DNA from 2 places in the Pseudogracilibacillus sp. SO30301A genome. Region 1 is predicted to be linked to the other one. Evidence: a T-box and tRNA genes for the amino acid it is inferred to sense, from the RefSeq annotation. Region 1 holds a T-box; the other holds one or more tRNA genes.

The links. The T-box of region 1 lies ahead of tyrS (tyrosine--tRNA ligase). A T-box ahead of a tRNA ligase gene usually reads a tRNA of that ligase, here a tRNA-Tyr.
Region 2: it has a tRNA-Tyr gene. The T-box ahead of tyrS (tyrosine--tRNA ligase) is inferred to sense a tRNA for this amino acid. The anticodon was not compared.

The regions. Positions count from the first base shown of each region.
Region 1 is NZ_JAXHDD010000011.1:82,140-94,440, reverse strand. Features, by position in the region: gene SPD89_RS08110 (hypothetical protein) at 1-158, shown strand, start outside; gene SPD89_RS08105 (hypothetical protein) at 362-1,012, shown strand; gene SPD89_RS08100 (hypothetical protein) at 1,266-1,397, shown strand; partial or broken gene SPD89_RS08095 (AAA family ATPase) at 1,482-1,634, opposite strand; gene SPD89_RS08090 (hypothetical protein) at 1,625-1,813, opposite strand; gene SPD89_RS08085 (transglycosylase domain-containing protein) at 2,218-5,244, opposite strand; gene SPD89_RS08080 (hypothetical protein) at 5,759-6,346, shown strand; T-box leader at 6,439-6,654, shown strand; gene tyrS (tyrosine--tRNA ligase) at 6,712-7,977, shown strand; gene SPD89_RS08070 (DNA polymerase IV) at 8,280-9,551, opposite strand; gene SPD89_RS08065 (WYL domain-containing protein) at 9,693-9,914, shown strand; gene SPD89_RS08060 (YolD-like family protein) at 9,911-10,237, shown strand; gene SPD89_RS08055 (putative RNA methyltransferase) at 10,444-11,316, opposite strand; gene SPD89_RS08050 (ring-cleaving dioxygenase) at 11,732-12,301, shown strand, end outside.
Region 2 is NZ_JAXHDD010000035.1:50-12,350, reverse strand. Features, by position in the region: gene glmM (phosphoglucosamine mutase) at 1-1,091, opposite strand, end outside; gene SPD89_RS15415 (CdaR family protein) at 1,153-2,373, opposite strand; gene cdaA (diadenylate cyclase CdaA) at 2,366-3,187, opposite strand; gene rocF (arginase) at 4,605-5,507, opposite strand; gene SPD89_RS15400 (phosphomevalonate kinase) at 5,587-6,690, opposite strand; gene mvaD (diphosphomevalonate decarboxylase) at 6,704-7,681, opposite strand; gene mvk (mevalonate kinase) at 8,328-9,293, opposite strand; gene SPD89_RS15385 (hydroxymethylglutaryl-CoA reductase, degradative) at 9,290-10,579, opposite strand; tRNA gene SPD89_RS15380 (tRNA-Gln) at 10,829-10,900, opposite strand; tRNA gene SPD89_RS15375 (tRNA-Tyr) at 10,923-11,004, opposite strand; tRNA gene SPD89_RS15370 (tRNA-Thr) at 11,050-11,122, opposite strand; tRNA gene SPD89_RS15365 (tRNA-Glu) at 11,132-11,203, opposite strand; gene fabI (enoyl-ACP reductase FabI) at 11,370-12,146, shown strand.

The DNA.
Region 1 (12,301 bases):
AAAATCTCAGTCAATCTCCTACGTTGAATCAAATCGAGAGTGCATTAGAATTTTTATCTTCTTCATTTATAAGAGGAATTGAAAAAACAAAAAATGGCTATTCTGCAACAGGATCAGTTACTGAAATAAGCAATCTTTTAAACTTCTTGTCTAGATAAAGTGGAAAACACCGAAAATTTTCTTTTTGCTATTGTTTAGGAAGTTGGTCTTGCTTTAAGTTGGAAGAATTAGAGTAAACGATGCTTGTATACAGAATTTTTCAAATATTACATAAATATAATTGGGTTTAGTGATAAAATAAAAATTGATTGTAATTATTGTTATGACCTTTTCGATTTAATATTTTAGGGGGAAGAAGAAAATGAGGTTTATTGTTAATAAATTATTATTAATTGGATTGTTAGGGTTAGTGCTAGGTGCTTGTTCTGCAGCAACCGATACGGAAGAAAGCTCAGAGAATACAACAGAAGAGACCGTAGTAGAAACTGTAGAAGCAATTGAAGAAACTGAAGAAAGAAGTATTGTAGCCGATGAAATTACAACAACCTTCTATCCAGAAGTAACTAGATTAAGACATCTTACCGAAGAAGACCTTGAGTGGTACGATATAATTATGACAAGATTAAATGCTATAGATGATTTCTCAGGTGATCGGGAGACTGTATACGAGATAGCTGAAGAATACGGAGAAGATCCTGAAGAACTGTGGTTTAATTGGTTAGAGATTGTTGACGCAAAATGGTACGGTGATTATGGGAATTATGCTATTTTGTCAGAGGATTATCATAAATTAACTAGTGAAATTCTTGAAAAAAACATCGTAGGAGAAAATATAGAACATATTAGCGGTGAGTATGGATTTGATGGGGAAAAATTAACCACATCTGAATATCGCGAGTTATTAGTAGATGGAGAAACTTACAAAATTGCTTACATAATTGAACACAGAGATGATTTTAAAATTGCTGAAATAATTGAGTTTAGAGTTAACGGGGAAAATATAGATTTATAGATGTATTATATAGTTACATTCCTTGTAACTATTTTGATGGTGTTAAAAACCTCATTTAGACATTCGTGCGAGAACCATATCAAAAATAGGTCTAAGTAAAATAATGGAAATCAAAATTAATGAAGGGTGTTAGAGGTACCACACTTACAAAAATTTATACGGATTTGTTTAGCACTATTCTTATTCAGTCATGGATACTGCGTTTTTATGAAAAAATTATAAATCAACATTTCAATAAACTCCTTCCAGGTCAGTGGATACAGAAATTAATCCAAATATAGCGGAAGAAGATGAAAACAAAGCAGAGACTGAACAAAATATGGAAGAAAATAATGACATGAATGAAGCTAACGAAGAAATAACTACAACATTAACAGATGAATAAATAGAACAAATTGTACAAGACACCAACAAGGTGATCAGCGGTATCTAACACAAATTTTTGATTTGGCGGATAATTATACGGCGGACCTTGTGCTAATGCATATGCCTCATCGATAAATAAGACACCTCCAAGTGCTTCTCTAAAAAACTTCTCTGTTTTAATCGCTGTTTGCCCAATATATCCAGCTACTAAATCGTAACGAGATACTTCTACTAGATGTCCTTTTTTCAGAACTTGGATGCTCTTAAATAAATCTGCAATACACGGGCAATAATCGGTACCGGAGCATTTAAACTCATAACTGGTGCATCCACATTGTGGACAACAGTTACAATGATTGCAACAGGAGCAACAACGGCATTTGGTGCAGTTTTAGCATTCGTTACATCGCCAATTGGAATAGTTGTTTTAGCCATTGGTGCATTAATCGCAATTGGTACACTTTTGTGGAAAAATTGGGATACTATTAAAGATAAAACGATTGAAATATGGGGATCTGCCGACAACATGGTTTACAGAATTTCGGGAAAAAACGAAGGTTACTTTTTTGCGTCATTTAATGCATCTAATTCTGTAAACTTATTCTATAAATCTTGTACTGATCTAAAATTGCAAATAACCATGAGCTCAGTTTGTTCTCCACGCAATTCTTGAAATAACCACGTAGAATCTGTTTTAACCACGGGAAATTGCAAATAACCACGAGACTCGTCCTTCTCTACGTAGTTTTCGAATTAACGATTCTTTTTGGTTATGCTACCCATTTAATTTTAATAACAAGAAAAAGAGCATCCTCCTGTGAGAATGCTTCAACCTTTCTTTATTTATCGTTTTCATCTTCTTGTTTATTATTTTCTGTTTCATCTTTCTCTTTCTCTTTCTCCTTCTCTTTTTCCTTCTCTTTCTCTTTTTCTTTCTCTTTTTCTTTCACTTTTTCGTCAGCTTGTTTCTTTTTCTCCTCTTCTTTTAACGGTTTCTCTTCTTTTTTCTGTTTTTCCTTTTCGGCTTTATCTTGTTCTTTCCGTGCTTTTTCCGCTTCTTTATCCTTTTTCTCTATCTCTTTATCGTTCCCCTCTATTTCTATTGTAAATGATTTAGAAGATCCCGATTCTCGTCCAAAATAATTGACAGCTCGTACATAATAAGAGCCTGCTCCGGAAGGGATAGCATAGGACGGTTTAATCGTATGTCCTATTAATTTTTCGGAGCCTCCCTTTCCGGAACTATGGTAAATTCGATATCCAACGATTAAATGTCCTTTTGCTCCAGACCAAGTAATTGTATTACCGGAAGCTTGTAAAGATCCAGGAGCAGGGGGGGATGCTCCGTTATCATTTTCAATTGCTCCTGCACTTGAAGCGGATCCCCCTTTAAAACCAATTTTCTTCCACGGTTCTGGATTTTTTCTCGGAATCAGAACAGACAAGTCACCTAAACGATCATATCCCATTCGTTTTAAAAATTCCGGGTTAAAAGAAAATCCACCAGATTTGCCTGTTGTAAATTCGGATGGAGTATTTGGACCTGCGACCACTTGCTTTCCGTCTACCTCAACAAGAGCCATATTTCCACCACCTACTAAACTGTCATCCGTTTTATTTGGAACATACTTTGAGTTATATATGTCAGAGCGCACAAGACCAGCTTTTGAGCAAAGATCAGATGGTGCCATACCAGACGTTGCACAATAACTTCTGCTTACAATACCATCAGGTCGTTTATGAGCTCCTTGAGGTGCCATTAATTTTGGGTTTATTTCAGTAGCAACGTTCATTAATTGTGCCCATAAATTTTGGGTTCGTTGGCTATAACTGAGAGAGCAGCCTGAACAGTAAATGGAACTTGGAGTATCATAACCAATCCATACTCCCATCGTGATATTAGGATTTGTACCAATAAACCAAGCATCCTTGTAATCGTTTGAAGTACCTGTTTTTCCTGCCCAATCGACACCACCGTATTGTAAATGAGACGGTAAATATGTTCCAGTACCAGCTCTTAGTACATCTCTCATCATATCGATTGTTAAATAAGCAGTTTGTTTAGAGAAAACCTCCACAGGTTCTGATTCATGTTCATAAATAACATTCCCTTCAGAATCCGTTATCTTTTCAATCATGTACGAAGAAATATAATCTCCACCATTACTAAAAGTTGCAAATGCATTAGTATTTTGCTCCACGGTCATTCCTTTGTCCATTCCACCTAGTGCGAGTGCTGGTTGTTCTTGATCCCCTTTACTTACTTCTATCCCCATTTTCATGAGGAACTGTTTTGCAGGATTCTGATCTAAAATTTTTCTATATACTTCTACCGCAGAAACGTTATAAGAATATGCTAGTGCTTCTCTTGCAGAAACTAAGCCGTAAGAAGCGCCACCATAGTTTTTAGGCCATCCGGAAGGAGATGGGATATCCGCGATTACTGAACCTGGTTGGACAGCTCCCAATTCCATTGCTGGTGCATAAACAGCTAGCGGTTTAATTGTACTACCGGGAGAACGTTGAGCCTTGGTTGCATGGTTATATTGATTATCTAAGCTATCTTCTCTACCTGGAACGAAACTTAATATTTTTCCTGTCTTATTCTCAATAATGACAGCACCTGTTTCAACTTGCTCTATCTTTGGTTTATCTTCACCTTTAATAGGAACGGTTTGATCTGGACCATAATATTGATAATCTTTAGCAACCTTTTGCATTGCATCATACATTTTTTTGTCAATGGTAGAATGAATATGATATCCATTCATACGAAGTGCACGATCGGCTGACATTTTATATTGTTCCCGAAGTTCTTCACTTTCTTCTATTTCCTCCATTGAATATCCATCTTCTTCGGCAAGGATTTCTGTTAGAATTTCTATTGCACGTTCTTCGAGTTCAAACACAACTGCAGGATATTTTTCAACAGGTGAAGCGGATTTTTCCGCGAAATCTTCAACAATATTATATTCGATTGCTTCATTATATTCTTTTTCACTGATAAATTCAGCTTGATACATACGTTTTAAAACCGTCTTCATCCGGTTAATCCCTTGTGCTAAATCCTCTTCATCTTTTAACTCTCCGCCTGATTGAAAGGGAGTATAAGCGTATGGGTTTTGCGGGATTCCCGCTAAAAATGCAGCTTGGGGCAGGGTTAGGTCTTTTGCATCGACACCAAATACTCCTTTGGCCGCTGTTTGTATTCCAGCAATAGTTTGCCCGGAAGCATCTCTACCGTAAGGAACAATATTTAAATACGCTTCTAATATTTCATCTTTCTCAAAGAAGTTCTCTAGCCGCAGTGCAAGCAATATTTCTTTTGCTTTACGCTCAAACGATACTTCATTGGTAAGAATTTGGTTTTTAATAAGTTGTTGCGTTAACGTGCTTCCACCCGTTTTTGTTTCTGAGTTAGAAACTTCTTGATATATTGCCCTTACTATAGCTTTTGGAACAACACCGTTATGCTCATAAAATAACTCATCTTCTGTTGCAACTACCGCTTGAGTGAGTAACTCTGAAACATTTTTTAATTCGATCTCTTCACGGTGTAAATCAGCTCGTATATCCCCTATGTACTTATTATTAGCAAAATACAATTTTGATGTTTCTTCATAATTATAAATATCTTTTTTCATTTCTTCGTAGTCTCTAATTGGTTCATCTTTTACTAAAGAGGCAAAATAACCCGCACCAACTCCGCCAGCAAAAATGACAGTCATGGAGCCAACAATGATAAAAAACAAAATAATATTCCACACTACATCATACGTAATCCTAGACGTCTTTTGAATTTTGCCTTTATTCCAAAGCACTTTTAATTTATCCCCAATATTTTGGAAAAATTGTTTGAAATCCATTCTGAAACCTCCTAAATTCAAGTATTTATTATACCATAGATTAAGAGAATTGTAGCTATAGTTTTATAGCACAGATTAAATTTCCTTAATGTTTATATTTGTAAGTTATGATAAAATTGATATAGCAAAAAGTGGAAAGGAATTGTATGATTTTGTTTAAAAGAAAAGCCTCAAAAATATCAGGGGTAGATGCCATTTCTGAATTAGAAAAGGTAACGATAGGCGATATAGAGCAATGGATTTATATACGTGGTGAAAATTGTCATCTTCCTATTCTTCTGATGTTGAGGGCCAGGAACAGGACAAATTGGTTTTATGAGAAAGTTTCAACAACAACTTGAAAAGAATTTTGTTGTTGTACAGTGAGATCAACGGGGATCTGGATTATCTTATTCAAAAAATATTCCGTTAGAATCTATGAATATTGACCAATTTGTTCATGATACGATAAAGATAACAGAATATATCTTAAAGGCGACTAAACCAAAAAAAGCTTTATTTAGTGGCACATTCTTTGGGAACAATTATTGGTATGTTAGCAATCTCTCGTGCTCCTCAACTATTTCACCGTTACTTCGGGATATCACAGGTAGTCCATGTGACCGAGAATGAAACGTTTTCCTATACACATGTACTTGAAAAAGCAAAACGAGAGAATCATGAAAAAGCGTATAAAGAACTGCTGAAAATAGGTCCCCCTCCATGGGATGATGTAAAATATGAACGGGTTCATCAGAAATATGTGGAAGCATTTGGTGGTGGAATTACTCGTGACGGAAAGATGGTAAATAAGATACTGTTAAGTTTGTTTACAAGTAAAGAATATACATTACTCGACTGTTTCCGATATTTTAAGGGGATGTATTTTAGTTTAAATAATTTACGAGCGGAAATGAGAACAGTAGATTTAAACGAACAAGTGGATCGGATTGAAATACCTATTTATTTTTTAATGGGAAAATATGACTTAACGGCACCATATGAACCAACAAAAGGCTTTTTTGAACGTATTGATGCCCTGAAAAACAGTGGATTTTGTTCGAAAAATCTGCCCATACTCCATCGCTTGAAGAACCAGATAAATTCAGGAAAATCATTATGAGAGAAACGAATCGTGATTAGATGTAGTAATTTAATTTTGAGTGTATTAGTTGCTTTTAGATTTAATATATGTTTAAAATAATTCAACAATACTAATTTGCGAAGAACGACCGAGAGTAGTAATGCAAATCCCTTTTACAGAGAGCTGGCGGTTGGTGAAAGCTAGTAAAATTTGCATGCGAAGTACAGTCTGGAGCGATCTTATTATTATAATAAGACGGTGGAGTCATCGTTAACAACACCAAGTGGTAGATGAATTGTTCATTTACAACAAGGGTGGTACCGCGAGTATAAATCCTCGTCCCTTTTTTTAGGGATGGGGATTTTTTGTTTTCATTTATAAGAATTTAACGGAGAGTGATAAAAGTGGATATTTTACAGGACTTAAAGGACAGAGGATTAATTCAACAAACAACGGATGATGAAGGTTTACGAAAACATTTGGCCGAGAACCAAGTGACCTTATATTGTGGTTTTGATCCAACGGCAGATAGTTTGCATATTGGACATTTAATGCCGATTACGATGTTAAAACGATTCCAGTTAGCAGGTCACCGACCGATTGCTTTGATCGGTGGGGGAACAGGAATGATTGGAGATCCTAGCGGCAGAACGAGTGAGCGTTCCTTAAATGAAGAAAATGTTGTTCACGGTTTTTCCGATAGTATTCGGAAGCAAATCGCAGGAATTCTCGATTTTGATAATAGCAATAATGCAGCGATCGCAAGAAATAACCACGATTGGCTTGCAAATTTAACGTTTATTGAATTTTTACGTGATGTTGGTAAGCATTTTACAGTAAACTATATGTTAGCTAAAGATGCTGTTGCTTCACGAATTGAACATGGTATTTCTTACACGGAATTTAGTTACATGCTTCTTCAATCATATGATTTTATGAAATTATATGAGGAGGAGAATTGCTCACTACAAATTGGTGGTAGCGATCAGTGGGGGAATATTACGGCAGGTATGGAATTTATTCGTCGTACTCGTGAAGATGAAGAAGCAAAAGTGTTTGGTTTAACAGTGCCACTTATTACAAAAGCAGACGGAACTAAATTTGGAAAAACTGCCGGTGGTGCTGTATGGTTAGATGCTGAAAAAACAAGCCCATATGAGTTTTACCAGTTCTGGTACAATACAGATGATCGTGATGTCATTAAGTTTATTAATTACTTTACTTTCTTAAATCAAGATGAAATTAGTGAATTACAAACTGCAGTGGATGAAAATCCAGGAGCACGTGAAGCACAGAAACGTTTAGCGGAGGAAATGACAAAAATGGTGCATGGGGAAGCGTCGTTGGATCAAGCAATTAAAATTTCTGCAGCATTGTTTAGCGGCGATGTTAAGCAATTAACGAAAGAGGAGATTGAACAAGGCTTTAAAGATGTTCCGACATATGAACTTGAAAAACAAGATGTGAACTTAGTCGACTTATTAGTTGATGCAAAAATTTCGTCATCTAAACGTCAAGCAAGAGAAGATATTACTAATGGGGCAATTTACATTAATGGTGATCGGAATCAGGATGTACAATACGTCGTTTCGGCAGAAGATCGCTTGGAAGATACGTTTACAATTATTCGTCGCGGTAGAAGAAAATACTTTTTAGTATATTTTAAATAAGTAATAAGCAGCAGGGTGCTCCGCCGCGCCTTTGATCTTGGTGGAAATGCGGGAGAATAGGGGTGCGGTTTTCTCCTGCGCCTCTGTTCTCATTGAAAATGGATGAGAAGAGGCCCGCGTTGCTCTTCCGTGTCCCTGATGCCAGTAGAAATGATTGAGCAGAGATTCTTCGCGACTTGTTCTCTCCGATTACCTTCCAAAATAGGTAGTATACAACGCATTTATCCAGAAAATTTTGATAAGCAGATAAGTTCTAAAGGTTAATAGTAGCACCACCTAGCCTCAAAGGTGTACTTAGTTTTTTAATTCTCCATACTCTTCGCCCAATGTCCACCAATCTTTTGGCTGCGGTCAAGTATAATTCCGGCATCGGTATAGCTCGAGGCACGTAAAATAGCAGTTGCTCCAAAACGGTCTCTAATTGTATCCATTACATATCCGATATCTTTTTGCTTCGGTCGCTCATCAAATAAATCAAGCTGTGTATCCATATCATCTGTTAAATTGGTTAGGGTTACATAGACCCGTCTAATCTTACTGTATCCGTCATAAAATTTATTGAAAAGTTGGACGCACACTTGATGCATTTCCATCGTAATATTTGTTGGAGTACCAATGGAAATAGAGCGGCTGAATCCCCCACCTGTTTCGCTTGAATAACCGATTCCCAAATGAATGGTTCTTCCCGCTTTTTTTGCGGTACGAGCTCTTCGGCACGCTTCTTCGCAAAGGTCAAGAATACAAGTGAGTGCTTCTTTCTTTGTATAATCTCGTAATAGGGAAATACCATGTCCAAAACTTTCTTGAGTAGTTTTTGTAAAATCCCCAAAAACAGGGCTTAAATCAATTCCCCACGCATGCCAATATAGTTGTTCCCCCATGACCCCGAAATGTTTTTTCAAATGAGAAAGAGGAAACTGGGCAATTTGACCAAGAGTGGTAATACCTAATCGGTGTAAATTTCGTTTCATTCGACTACCAATCCCCCAAATTTTTTCTACTGAAAAAGGCCATAACTTATTCGGAACATCTTCATAGGTGCATTCCGCAATTCCACTTTCAATTTTTTTAGCATGTAAATCCATCACTACTTTTGCTAAAAATTTATTATCACCAATCCCAATTGTGCTCGTAATTCCAAAGTCAGTTAATATTGCATCTCGGATTTGAACAGCAATCTCCCTGCGATTTCCAAACAATTTCTCTAACCCATTCACAGTAATCCAAACTTCATCCACCGAATATTGATGAATCGCTTCTTTTGGAGCAAAAGAATTAAGTAATCTAGTAATTTGAAGTGACACGTGCAAATAATCGGCCATATTTGCTTGGACAATATGAATTGCTGGATCGTTTGGTAACTCGAAAAAACGACTGACATTACTAATTCCATGCTTCTTTTTTAATGCAGGAGAAGCGGCTAAGACGATGCTTCCGGGGCGTGATGTATCTCCAACGACTGCAAGCATGACTTTCATTGGATCTAGTCCTCGTTTTACAGCTTCCACACTTGCATAAAAAGAACGCATATCAATACAAAGGACATCATTTTTTGGATAAAGTGAATAATCCATTGTTTTACCTCCAATAATAAGAACGTATGATTTATTGTATGTAAAAAATAAATAATAAACAACAGAAAAAGGAATGTTTGTTCTTGTAAGTTGCTGGAAGTTATGTTAAGATAAGAACAAACGTTCAGGAGGTAAAAGAAAATGATGTGCTGTATAAAAAAAGCTGTGCAAACTGGAAGAAAGGTAAATATTATTTATTTAGCCAAGTCGGGATCTATTTCAAAGCGCACCATCCAAATTATTTCGTATACGGATGATCATATTACTGCTTTTTGTTATATGCGAAATCGATTAAGAACGTTTAAAATAGCAAATATTTTGGCGGTAGAACAGAGCCAGCAGAAGTTGGAGGCATATGCATGATGAAAGTACATGACCGTGGAACGATGAAATGGGTATCATTAATGTTACCCGAACATGTTGAGATGTTAAAAGAAGTTTTTGTTGAATATAAAGAAAAACCAATTCTTGATGAACAAAAAATGATAGAGATTGATCAAACATTAAAGTTTGCATTAGAACATCAAGTGGTAATTGAAATGACATATTATCATGATGGTGAATTTTTAACCTTGCGTGGAAGGCTAGATAAAATCGATCAATGGAGAGGGTATATTGTGTTAAAAAATGAAGATGGGTTCCATGTTTCGTTATCTAGTATTGTTGATGTAGAAGTATGTAATTAAGAGTCCGACCGCCCTGCAGATGGAATTTTTATATTGTGGTAGCTTGCGTGAATTATGCGTACCCTTGCGAAGGTTTTTTTGCTTGTTAGGGCATGCAAGATGTACCCGCGTTCCTCTATGAGAGATTTCTGCTTATCAGAGTCACGGAAGATATTCTTGCGTAATTCAGCGAAGGAGTTTCACTTAGAGGTCACGCAGGCATTTTCTTATTTGTTCAACCCGATTAATATATCCAAATCTAATGTAATTTCGGCGGAATCTTGTTCAATAAATGAGTTAATCCGCGAGCGATTAGCTGACCAGGTAAGAGGAGTCATTTTTACCAAATTCTCACGATCTGTCTTGGTTAAAATCTGTGAATTGGTTACTTGTTGAATAGCTAGAAGTTGAAAGTTTTTTTCAAAAAGAGATACAGTATGGTCATTTTTATAGTCGCTATTTTTCTCATCAATAAAAAGTGCTTCTCTTAGTTCTTTAAGATAATTGGGACGGGGGACTGCTTTAATAACGAGTCCATCCTGAACTAAAATTCTTTTAAACTCACCATAATTAGCGGGGGATAAAATATTAAGAATGACGTGAAATGATGTATCTGTAAAAGGTGTTCTCGCTAAATCGCCAACAAACCAAATAAAATCAGAATAATTTTTGGTAGCCATTAAAATGCCTTCTTTAGAAAGATCAAGACCCACTCCAGTAATAATATTATTTTCTTCAATTTGATCTATAATTGAATGTAGATGCGATCCCTCCCCACACCCGAGATCCGCAATTATAAACGGGTTGGTCAAAATAATATGTTCTTTAATAATTTGTGCCACTGCCTCATGCAAAGGGGAGTATAGCTTACTTTCCGAAATGAGTTTATACCTAGTCTCAAACAAATCTTTACCGTAATTACTTTTGACAGAACGGGTCATAAAATTAATATATCCTTGTTTGGCAATGTCAAAAGTATGATTATTTGTACAGACTACACTTGAAAGGTTTACCACTTTAATAGATTGATCACAAAGTGGACATTTAAAATTTGTCTTAAACTTATTAATTAAATTTGTACTATTTACTTTTTTAGACATATCATTTAGTCCTTTCTCAACGCAATAAATGAAAAAGATTATTTAATACGTACTATACAACTTCCCTTACAGCAAAATCAAATATCCGTAATAATGAGAAAGTAGGTAAATACATTGGGAAAGTACATGATCGTGTGGAACGGTGCAATTTTTTCATGTCCTAAGGAAGTTGAAAATCAACCTCAATAACATTCTCAGCGAACAGTTAGCTTTGTACCTTATGGAAAATAATTATGATAATCAAACTAACTCAACAACTCAACAATAGTGAATCACTTCTCAAAGTTTGTTGTTGTTTTCGATAAATGTCTGTGATGATGAAATAATAAAGGATAAGACAAATTACTTTTAATTCGAGATAATTTGCTAGATACTAGAGATAAGAATATGCAACAATTAACTGGAGGCATAAAAAATGCTTACAATTGCTGGACATCATCATATTTCAATGATTACTAAAAATGTACAGCGAAACGTTCATTTTTACCGTGATCAATTAGGCTTACGGCTCGTTAAAAAAACAGTCAACCAAGAAACTCCATCAATGTATCATCTTTTTTATGGAGATGAAACAGGAAGCCCGGGTACGAGCCTTACATTTTTTGAAATGCCATTTGTTGGATCAACATACAGGGGAACAAACGCAATCACTAGAATAGGGTTACTAGTAAGAGATGACGAAGCGCTCACTTATTGGAAAAATCGTTTTGAACAGTTGAAAATTTCGCACGACAAATTCATCAATTATAGCGGGAGAAAAGCATTGCCATTTCAAGATCCGGACGGGCTAGAACTTCTACTAATGGACGGATCTGGAGAAGAACTTCCTTCCTTTTGGAAAACGTGGGAAAATTCTTCTGTTCCTAAGAAATATCAAATTTTGGGGATGGGACCGGTGGAGATGACGGCTAGGCGCCCACAGAAATTAATCAACATGCTCGAAAGCTTATTCGGTTATGAGAAGGTAGGAAACAAAGAGCAAGAG
Region 2 (12,301 bases), on a different contig from region 1:
CCTTCAGCTAATTCGGATAATGATTTTCCTGTTTCTTTCATAATATCGATAAGTTGAATCGCAGTTAGCATGCCATCCCCACTTGTACTATGGTTTAAGAAAATAACATGCCCAGACTGTTCCCCACCAAAATTATATTCTCCTTCAATCATTTTTTCCAGAACATAACGATCTCCTACATCGGCGGAAACTACGTGTATGCCTTCTTTCTCTAATGCTTTATGGAATCCTAAGTTGCTCATAATCGTCGTAACAACAGTATCTTTGTTTAATTGATTTTTTTCTTTCAAATAAGTCGCACAAATATACATGATTTGATCACCATTTACTATATTGCCTTTCTCATCAACGGCAATCAATCTGTCACCATCACCATCAAATGCAAGACCTATATCTAATTCTTTCTCTTTAACCATCGCTTGAATATTTTCCGGATGGGTTGAACCGACTCCATCATTAATATTAGTACCATTAGGGTTATTTCCAATAGTATATATTTCTGCATCAAGATCAGCAAATAAATGAGCTGCTAAACTTGATGTCGCACCATGCGCACAATCCAATGCGATATGAATATCAGTAAAGTCATTGTCCACAGTCTCTTGTAAATAAGACAAATACTTTTGAGAACCTTCAAAATAGTTACTTAACACTCCAATATCTTTCCCAACAGGGCGAGGCAGATTATCCTCCAAATCCATTAAACGTTCAATTTCCGCTTCACGTTCATCTGTCAATTTAAATCCATTTGGGCCAAATATCTTAATACCATTATCTTCAAATGAATTATGGGAAGCAGAAATCATAATTCCCATTTGTGAATTTGTTACTTTCGTTAAATAAGCTACTCCGGGAGTCGATATTACTCCTAGACGCATTACTTCTGCTCCGATAGAAAGTAAACCAGCGATAAGCGCTCCTTCAAACATTGGGCCTGAAATTCTCGTATCTTGTCCAATTAACACTTTTGGGGTTTTTCCTTCTTTAGAAAAAATATACCCTGCTATTCTCCCAATTTTAAACGCAATTTCAGGTGTCAAGCTTTTATTTGCAATACCTCTAACACCATCAGTTCCAAAATATTTTCCCAATCCTTATCTCTCCTTTATCCTGTATTCCAGGAAATTTCAAACTGAGCGATTAATAAATTGCCTAGTCTTCAATTCTAACTGTTACGGTATTGAATTCTGGTTCAAACTTGATGTTTTCTGGGCCATTTACATTTAGCTCAACTTTATGCTCTCCTCCGTCAAGTGCACCTACATCTATCGAGGTTGTAATATCTTCTTTCTTCAAAGACTTTATTAATTCGTCACTTCCATTGGCCGTTATATCGACAATTGCTTCCGCCGGATTCACGAAAGTGACATTGTCTGCATTGTCGCCTTTTTTATCAATTGGAACTTTTTTAAATACTTTTGACTCGCTTAGTTCAATAATAACATCTATCGATTCATTATTAGCTACAACACCTTCTGGTAAGTCTAACTCTACTTCATACGTGTCAGTTTTATCAATATCCGCCATGTCTATTTCAATTGTAGAAACTTCTGTTATCTCATTTAGAATTTCTCGTTTTCCAAAAATCTCAATTTCTTGTTCAGCCTCTAATTTCTCCAATTTTAAGCCATCAGGTAAATCTCCTTTTGTTTTAATCGTTAGAGGAACCTTCTTACTAGGGCGTTCAACTGGAACAGAGACTGTAACACTTGCAGGTTCGACAAGAACATTAAGTTCATTCCCCTGAATATCATAAACACTAACTGGAACTTCTCTGTTACGAATTGATTCCTTAAGGTCTGTTACATCGACAAATATTTTCACCATGGCAATTTGTTCAATAATAGTCTCAGAACTAATTATTGTTACATAACCTGGTGACACTTCGGGTTCACCAATTTCGTATCCAAGTGGTAGACTATCTATATTCAATAAATCAACACTAACGGCAAAATCCTTTGAAGCACGTTTTTCAATTACAACATCTATCGTTTTGGGTTCAATATATGCAGTTAAATCATCCGGCATATTTTCATATTCTATTTCTACCGTGTGTTCCCCTTCACCAAGTTCCTGTAAATCGACAAAAACTGTGAAATTTTTTTGTCTAACAATTGGTGTCAGCACACTAGGTTTTCCTTCTAGTGATACTTTTACATGTTCAGGTACGCCACTTACAACGTATTGATCCGCATCAATCCTGATATCCAAAGGCATATCTTCAATTACTTGAACTTCATTTGAATCACCTGGAAGCAGCCGTGACTCATTTTTTGTTGTATCAGTTTCAACCGTTACAAAGAGATATAAAGAAACTGCGAATACTAATGAAATTATTCGTATAAACCATTTACTTTGAAATAATTTATCCATTTTTTCTCCCCCTCCAATTGAGCGGATTAACTTCAGGGGTTTTAATTGATTGTGAAAGACTTTTTAGTATAATATTTGAAAGTCTATCCTCATCGATATCTCTTATTAGTTCTCCATTTTTCGCACAAGAAATTGCGCCCGTTTCTTCTGATACAACAATTGTTAACGCATCAGTAACTTCACTAATCCCTAAAGCAGCCCGGTGCCTCGTACCTAATTCTCTAGAGATCGATGCACTTTCTGAAAGTGGCAAATAACATGCTGCTGCAACAATTTTATTATCTTTTATAATAACTGCACCATCATGGAGTGGCGTATTTGGAGTAAAAATATTAGTTAACAACTGATTCGTTAACTCTCCGTTTATGGAAATACCAGTTTCAGCATACTCTCCAACGCCAGTTTCTAACTCAATCGTTATTAAAGCACCAATTCGTCGCTTCGCCATGTACAGACATGATGTCACGATGGAAGTACTTATCTTTTCAATTACTTCTTCCTCCGAGCGAGTTCCTCTAGAAAAAATACTCCCTCTACCAAGCTGCTCCAGCGCTCTTCGTAGTTCAGGCTGGAATAGAATGATAATGACAAGAAATCCCCATAAGATAGCTTGGTTCGTAAGCCATTGAATCGTTTGCAGATTAAATAGAATACTTAACAGCCAAACGATGATAACTACTAATATTCCTTTAAGTAATTGAATCGCTTTAGTTCCGCGAATTATCATTATTAATTTATATAAAACATACCAGACGATCGTAATGTCTACGCCGATTCTGATTATATTAACGAGATCAAAACCCCCATCAAACACGCCGACACTTCCTTTGACTAAGAAAAAGTATTTGATATATGAAACATATTATAACATATTACTTAATGGACATGTTAGAGCTAAGAACTTTATATGAAGATTGGGAAGTTTAAGAAAACCTTAAGATGAAACTCTTTTTGAAGATTTACGCTTCTTTATGTTTTAAAACTTGATAGCACGTGACGAAAAAAGCTGCATTTTGAAATTCAACACATCTGAATCCGACCGCATGTAAGTAATCGAGAGTAATAAAGGAACGTTTAGCCTAGTATTGTGACCATTTTTAGGTTAGCGCAGGTAAAACGGGCATGTTTTACACAGAATCATGACCATTTTTAGGAAAAAGGAAGCAAAATGGGAACGTTTAGCCTAGTATTGTGACCATTTTTAGGTTAGCGCAGGTAAAACGGGCATGTTTTACACAGAATCATGACCATTTTTAGGAAAAAGGAAGCAAAATGGGAACGTTTAGCCTAGTATTGTGACCATTTTTAGGTTAGCGCAGGTAAAACGGGCATGTTTTACACAGAATCATGACCGTTTTTAGGAAAACGGGAGCAAAATGGGAACGTTTAGCCTAGTATTGTGACCATTTTTAGGTTAGCGCAGGTAAAACGGGCATGTTTTACACAGAATCATGACCATTTTTAGGAAAAAGGAAGCAAAATGGGAACGTTTAGCCTAGTATTGTGACCATTTTTAGGTTAGCGCAGGTAAAACGGGCATGTTTTACACAGAATCATGACCGTTTTTAGGAAAACGGAAGCAAAATGGGGACGTTTATTTCAGGCTAAATTACAATTCTTATAGTGCGTGTTCAAAACTCCTATGTCTTTACAGACACCGCAATGAATGAAAATGGGGGTGTGGCGTTTAATAATTAATTACTTTGTTTATTATAGATACTACAGAGCTTGGTGATCGTACATTTCTATGACGAGCACTTCTACCATAGGAAACAACATTTTCGATGATTAGTATTCCTCGCATTAAGGGATGCCCTGGCGGAGCGTCTAGTGGAAGAAAGTATCCATAATGTCCAGATTTCCATTTTGGTAGTTAATAAGCTCAAGTCCAATCAAAAAACAGAATGGGGGATAAAAAGTATCATATAACAAATTAATCAAATAAATTTTTTCCAAAAAAAGTAATTTTACTTTTTAGGGAGGGTGCTTTTTTGTGTCAAAATTGAGCTTATCTCCCATTTTCGTATAAAAAGGAGGATAAAAAGGACCAAGAAGTTCGAGGCGGCGCAGTTTCGAGCAGCGGAATGTATGCATTTAGATACATGAGCGGCGGAGAAACAAGCCAACGAAGAAATTCGCAGTGTCATTTTTACCGGACTTTTTGAACATCCTCTTATAGTAATTTCATTTAAAAAAATGCACACCAGATAATAAGGGTATGCATTTAATCACTATATTAATTTTTCACCAAACAAAGACCCTACGAGGGCTACCGTAAGAATAGCTGTTTTATTTTTATCATCCAACATTGGATTAACTTCTACAAATTCTGCTGATGTAATTATATCTGCTTCAGCTAGCATTTCCATAGCAAGATGACTTTCTCTATACGTTACCCCTCCGATAACAGGTGTTCCAACGCCGGGCGCTTCAGAAGGGTTAATGCCATCTAAGTCAAAACTTAAGTGGACGCCATCCGTCCGGTCTTTTAAATAATTAATTGTTTCCTTCATTACTTGAGGCATTCCGATCCTGTCTATTTCATGCATTGTGAAAACTTTAATATTTAAATCACGTAACAGTTCTTTTTCACCTTCATCAAGATCACGAATACCAATTAAGACAACGTTCTCTGGTTTTATCTTTGGATTGTCATCTAAAATTGAGGTTAATTTTTCATGCCCGTAGCCTAAACTTACTGCTAGCGGCATTCCATGAATATTACCCGAAGGAGAGGTCTCTGTTGTATTAATATCACCGTGAGCATCATACCAGATCACGCCCAAATTCTCATAATGGCGTGACACACCTGCTAAACTTCCGATTGCAATACTATGATCTCCACCTAAAACAAGTGGGAAATGGTTATTTTTCACTTGTTCGTCTACAAGATTTGCAAGTCTTGTATTGGCTTCTACTACTTCTTGTAAATTACGTAATTTATCTTCTCTCTCCGGTTGATTCCGATCTGGTCTCGAAATATCTATATTTCCTAAGTCGTGAATATTAAAATTGAGTTTTTCTAATCTCTCTACTATTCCAGCGTACCGAATTGCACTCGGACCCATATCAACCCCTCGACGTGTTTGTCCTAAGTCCATCGGTACCCCAATTAAAGATATATCCTTATTCATCCCACTACCTCCCATAACTAGATAATTCTATTCTAGCCGATTTAAAGGAGATGACTCAACTCGACACAAATCTGCATAATTATTCAGATGTTATGATGGTCGACCCTGTTGGACACAGCTTAATATCTAGTGGTTTTATATTCATTTCTTTCCACTTTTTATATAGGTCTTTAGATGCTTTATCTGATGGAATGAAGGCAATTCCACAATCTCCCCCACCAGCTCCTGACAATTTACCAGCTCCGTCAAATTGTTCTGCCACCATACTTAGTTTATACAATTTTTCCGTTTCGATTTCTACTCCTGCGTCTTCTCCAATTTGAGATAAAGTCATTCTATTCTTTCTAATTCCATCTAAAAAGGATTTTCTATTATTTTGATTAATTCCATCCAAGATTAGATCAACAGCGTAATCACTATTTTCTAAAAACAGATGATACCACTCAGGTTTTGTACGTTTTAGAGTTTTAATATGACTAACCAAACTACCAGTAGAAGCCGGGGTTCCAGTCCATCCGATAAAAAGTTCGAGATTTTCTGGAAAGCTAACCTGTTCTATCGATAAATATGTCCAGTTTTTTTCCACCAATTTTACTATACTTGATTCTCTTTTAAGCTCTTCGTTTAACCATTCGGCCTGAAACGATGTATAGTTTATTACACCACCATATGTAGAAGCAGCAATATCTGCTCCCGAGCCGTTCCCCTGTGTTTTAATATGGGAAATAGCTGCCAATTTGAAAATCAGCTCTCTGCTTGGAGGTTCGGGAAGAAACTTAATTAAGATTGCATTAATTATTGAAGTTACAACTGCCGCACTGGAACCAAGGCCGTATTTTAAGCCAGATTCAACGTCATCCAATTCGCTATTTACAGTAAGCGAAAATGGCTCAGGAAAAATTTCGTTCTCCTTTAGATACGTTAACACTGTTGCAATTGCATCCCTTATAAAAGATAGCCGTGAATCAGAGGTAGAAAATTCAACTCTATTTTCAGTAAACTTCCATTCTAAATTATTTAAATTAAAGTTTTTTAACGTAACAACATTATTGTCACAAGCTTGAAATTTCGTATAAACAAATCGATCTACAGCCATCACAAGCAAATGATGATTAGGCTCTAGAACTGCAAATTCACCTGCAACCATTAGCTTTCCAGGTGTTTTAATTGTAAAAGTCTTCAACTAAAATTCACTCCTACACGTAGGAAATCCCTTCCCCAACCTTACTTACTATAACGTCAGAGACCTCTTCAGTGGCATGTAATTTTTCGAGAACTTTTTCTTCATCTTCTGGTAAGTATAGAACTTTAACATTCGGTCCAGCATCTATTGTAAAATAAGCTGGAACATTTTCCTTTCGCAATTCTTGAACGGCTTGCATAACTGTCATCGTATTGTCTTGCCAGTATGTAAAAGGTGGGTTTGCTCCCAAAGTTGTTGCATGCATTTTCAGACAGTTTGCTTCAGCAATAGAGCCTACCTTTTCAAAATCACGCGCTTTGATTCCCTCTTTAATTGCATGTAAGTCTGCTGGTAAACTTTCTAACCAACCATCATAAAACACTGATGTATCAACTGTCCTTTTCATTCCTACACGGCTCGATACATCTTTTTCTTTTGCCGTAAGAACAACTGCTGCTATTCGAATATCCCAATGATCTTGTGGTGCAATTTGGATTGCAAAAGAATCACTACCATCATTTGCTTCCCCTTTTTCCCATTCTACAAAACCACCGTAAACAGAGCGGCAAGCTGATCCAGAGCCTTGTCGTGTAAAACGTGATAAATCTTGTTTTGATAAGTTCAATTCAAGCGCCTTTGCAGTTGCTGCCGCAAGCGCTGCAAACCCCGAAGCAGAAGAAGCAAATCCAGCTGCAGTCGGAACTTTATTCATTGAAATCACTTCGGCATAAAGATTTTTTTTATTTGCGTGTTCCCTAAATAAATCAAGGTATTTCGTAACACGCTCGTACATGACACCAGAAATTGTTTCATTGTTTAAGATAAATTTATCCTGTTCAAAATGTTCTTTAAAATGAACGGTTGTTTCTGTATAAAACCCATCTAAAGTAACAGATAGGCTGTTATTAGTAGGTAAAATTAGTTCTTCATTTCTTTTTCCCCAATATTTAATTAAAGCAATATTTGTATGTGCTTTCGCAGTTGCACGCATGAAACTTCTCCTTTTAATCTAGGCTATTTTCTTAAAAGTTTTACTGTCGCTCTGTCAGATCTGATATATAGTTGAAGAAAACTGTACAGTAGTGAAAGTTTAAAAACTAGTAACAGCTTCGTAGATTTCCTCTGCGAAAATGTAGACAAGTTGCAAAGTAAGATACCGCTACGGAAATACACTCCGCTTTCCGTGGGCGGCTGATGAGCCTCCTCGTCGCTTCGCTCCTGCGTAGTCTCACCGAGGCCTTTCCTCCCACAGGAGTCTCCGTGTATTTCCTTCGCTGTAATGGTGAAGGTAACATCTACGCAGCTTGCTACTGTCACAATAGTTGATTAGAGCCGGAGCTAAAAGCGGTCACGTCCTGGGACTGTAGCTACGTTTTCGTCCCACCATAAAGATTTGTGACCAACGCCGGCACTAGCACGTCCTGTGCAGCGAAGGCTGAAGCATGCCCTAAGGATGTGCGACTGCCCAGAGGCGAAAATCAACGGTGCAGCATCTAGGTTGACCGATAAATTATCAACTTAAGTTACTGTACAGTTTATAAATTCTAGTATGTTTTGGAAAACAGCCTTTATATTTTATAGCTTAAAAGTTCCTAAACGGACAGGAAATCGGCCTTTCACCGATTTCCCTAGTACATTTATTCAGTTTCACTCTTTAAAACGAACGGCCATACTGCTTGCGCTCCAAAATTTTTCAGTTTCTCACTTAATTGTTTCGAATGGATTTCATTTTGCGCTAAAGCTATGATACATCCACCGTTTCCTCCACCAGTCAATTTGGCACCTAAAGCTCCTTCTTCTCTAGCAAAATGAATCAGTTTATTTAAACTAGAATCACTTACTCCGATCGCCTCCAGCTCTTTTTGCGCCTCATTTAAAAGATAACCTAAAAGTTGCTTACTGGATTTTTCAAGAGCTTCTCTTGCTTGATACGTAATATCCCCAATTCGTTCAATTTTACCGTAAACTTTTTGAGGTGTCTGTTTAATTAAATCCTTTACAGTACTAACTGCTGATTTTGTATCCGCCATACGTCCTGTATCAGCGACAACAAAATAAAACTCTCCACTTGGTGCAATATAATCGATAGGTTCTTCCTTTTTATACCAAATAGGACTATGGGAAGTTATTGTTAATGGGTCAATCCCACTCGGAGCTCCATGCGCAAATTTCTCAGAAATATTAGCTAGTTGTAATAACTGTTCTTTTGTATATTGTTCATTCGAGTACATAAATAACGATTTTACAATTGCAATCGCTACGGATGCACTCGAACCAAGCCCTTTACCTGGTGGAATAGAGGACTTTATTCGTATCAATAAATCACGGTAAGGAATTTTTAAAATTTTTAATGTTTGTTTTATCGTATTCACGATACCAGCTAAAGATTTAGGCGCAGACTCTACTGGTCCTTGATAAAGTGAACTATCAAGATATACACTGCCAATAACACGCTCGACAATTGATTCCACTCCGATTAATGGAAATGGAATCGCGATAGCTGGTTGTCCATGGACAACGGCGTGCTCTCCTACCAAGATTAATTTACTATGTGCTACACCAGTAGCAATTTTTTCTGGTATGGTAATTTTTTCTACACTCATTTTGCATACTCTTCCATTAATTTTTTTGCGTAACCAACACGAATTTCGTTCGACTCAACTAACTTTTTAGCAATAATATCAACTAAATCTCCCGAAGCACCTGCTGCCATCGCTACAGACCTGGAATGAAGAGCCATATGTCCTTTTTGAATACCATCTGAAACAAGTGCTTTTAGTGCCCCTAGGTTTTGTGCTAAACCTACAGAAACTATCACTCGTGCTAATTCTTTTGCAGAACCTACACGTAAAATTTTATAAGCTAACTTTGCCATAGGGTGTACTCGACTTGCGCCACCTACAATCCCAAGTGACATTGGTAGCTCCAACTCGCCTACTAAATTTCCTGCTTCATCTACCGACCAAGTAGTCATTGAAGAATACTGACCATGACGAGAAGCATAAGCATGGGCTCCTGCCTCGACAGCCCGCCAGTCATTTCCCGTAGCTATAATAACTGGATCAATGCCGTTCATTATTCCCTTATTATGCGTAACAGCACGATAAGGATCCGAAGCAGCAAATTCATATGCATGAACAACGCCATCACGTACCTCTTCACCAGTAAATCCATCAGAAGCGAGTAATTCTGGCGGTATCGTACAAGTTGCTTTTGCTAAGCTTCGATCCGCATAATTCGATAAAATTCGTAAATATACTTTTCCATCCGTTAAATGTTCTACAACCGGTGCCAGGGATTCCGCCATCGTATTAATGATATTAGCTCCCATAGCATCACATGTATTAACATACAGATGAACAATTAACATTTGATTATATTTTGAGTCACTTTCGTTAATAATACGTACTTCTAGCTCCTCAGCCCCTCCTCCTCTTGCGACAAGACTCGGATAAGCATCATTCGCAGCTCTAATCAGTGTTTCTTTTTCAGCCAAAATTGCTCGTTTTGCTTTGTCGAAATCAGGGCAACCAACAACCTGAATTTGTCCTATCATAATTCGCTCAGTCGCTTCCGTTTTGAAACCACCGGCTTCTCGTACAATTTTGGCAATATAACTTGCAGAGGCTACGATAGAAGGTTCTTCCACAGCCATTGGAATAATATAATCTTTTCCATCTATCAAGAAATTCAGCCCCAAACCGAGAGGTAGCGAAAAAGTTCCAACGACATTTTCTATCATCTTATCCGCTGTTTCCTCCGGTAAGGAAACTTGATCTAGTAATTGTACCGCATCTTCTTCAGATAGATCGTATAGATCAATAATATATTGCTTTCTCTCTTCAATCGACATTTTATAAAAGCCAGGAACTCTAGAAGATATCTCCATCCAATTCACCCTTAGAAAGTGTTATCAATAATGCGATTATATTAAATAAGAAATATATATTACATAATAAACGTAATCTACTATATAATTATACCAAAAACCACCTATAAATTGCTTGTTTATTTACTTTTATTCATATAATTGACTCTATTATGTGAAAAACCTAACAAAAATGCAAATAAACAAGGTGTTTATTACACTCCCTTGTTTATCTTTGTCTAATTTCAAGATTAAATATTATAAATATAGCTGGGCTACTAGGATTCGAACCTAGGAGTGACGGAACCAAAATCCGTTGCCTTACCGCTTGGCTATAGCCCAATCAAATTTATCTATATATAAATGGAGGGGGGCAGATTCGAACTGCCGAACCCGATGGGAGCGGATTTACAGTCCGCCGCGTTTAGCCACTTCGCTACCCCTCCATATAATTTACAGTCTAGGAGAAAATTATTCCTAACAATTAAAAATGCCGGCCAGAGGACTTGAACCCCCAACCTACTGATTACAAGTCAGTTGCTCTACCAATTGAGCTAGGCCGGCATTAGGTAATGACCCGTACGGGATTCGAACCCGTGTTACCGCCGTGAAAGGGCGGTGTCTTAACCACTTGACCAACGGGCCAAAAGTAAGCAGCTCAAAAGCCAACAGATTTTATTATATACAAGCTTTATTTTTTTGTAAAGAGTTTTGTTAAACTTTTTTATTATAATAATGAAAATGGTTGTAGTATGAAACAAATTGTGAAATCGTTATAATAAAGAAAGTACATATTTTGGAGGTGCCATTAATGTCAGGTTTATTAAATGGAAAAAATATTATTGTAATGGGAGTTGCAAATCAACGAAGTATTGCATGGGGCATTGCTAAATCCCTTCACCGCGAAGGAGCAAACCTTATTTTTACAAATAGACAAGAACGTTCTTATCAAAAACTTCAAAAGTTATTAGTTGAAAATAATATCGAAGCCAAACTATTAGTTTCTTGTGATGTAGCTAGTGATGAAAGTATTAAAGCTGCTTTTAAAGAAATTAAAGAAAAAGTAGGGACGATTCACGGTCTTGTCCATTCAGTTGCATTTGCAAATCGTGAAGAACTACAAGGCAAATATGCGGAAACATCTAGAGACGGATTCTTACTTGCACAAGAAATAAGTGCCTACTCCTTAGTAGCAGTTGCAAACGAAGTAAGAAAATTAATGACTGAAGGTGGAAGCATTGTTACACAATCTTATCTAGGTGCGGAAAGAGTTGTAAAAAATTATAACGTTATGGGAGTAGCTAAAGCATCTCTAGAAGCAAGCGTTAGATATTTGGCCGAAGATGTAGGTAAGAACGATATCCGTGTAAATGCGATATCAGCAGGACCGATCCGTACATTATCTGCTAAAGGGGTATCTGGTTTGAATGAAATCCACTCTATTATTGAAGAAAAAGCTCCACTTAGAAGAAATATCGATCAAGAGCAGGTAGGAGATGCAACGATGTTTTTATTAAGTGATCTTGCACGTGGAATTACTGGCGAAGTGATCCATGTCGATTCTGGATTTCATATTATGGGACTTTAAAGTCTACAATTATCGGGGTATGGAAAAGATCTTTTAAGAAAATTTTTTTCAAAGACATATATCATTTTTGTACCCTTGGGGGATGCTCGAGTTATCTTTTGGATTCCTTTCACCCTAAAAAGCACGTGAGATAACACTATATTTCCTTTAAACCA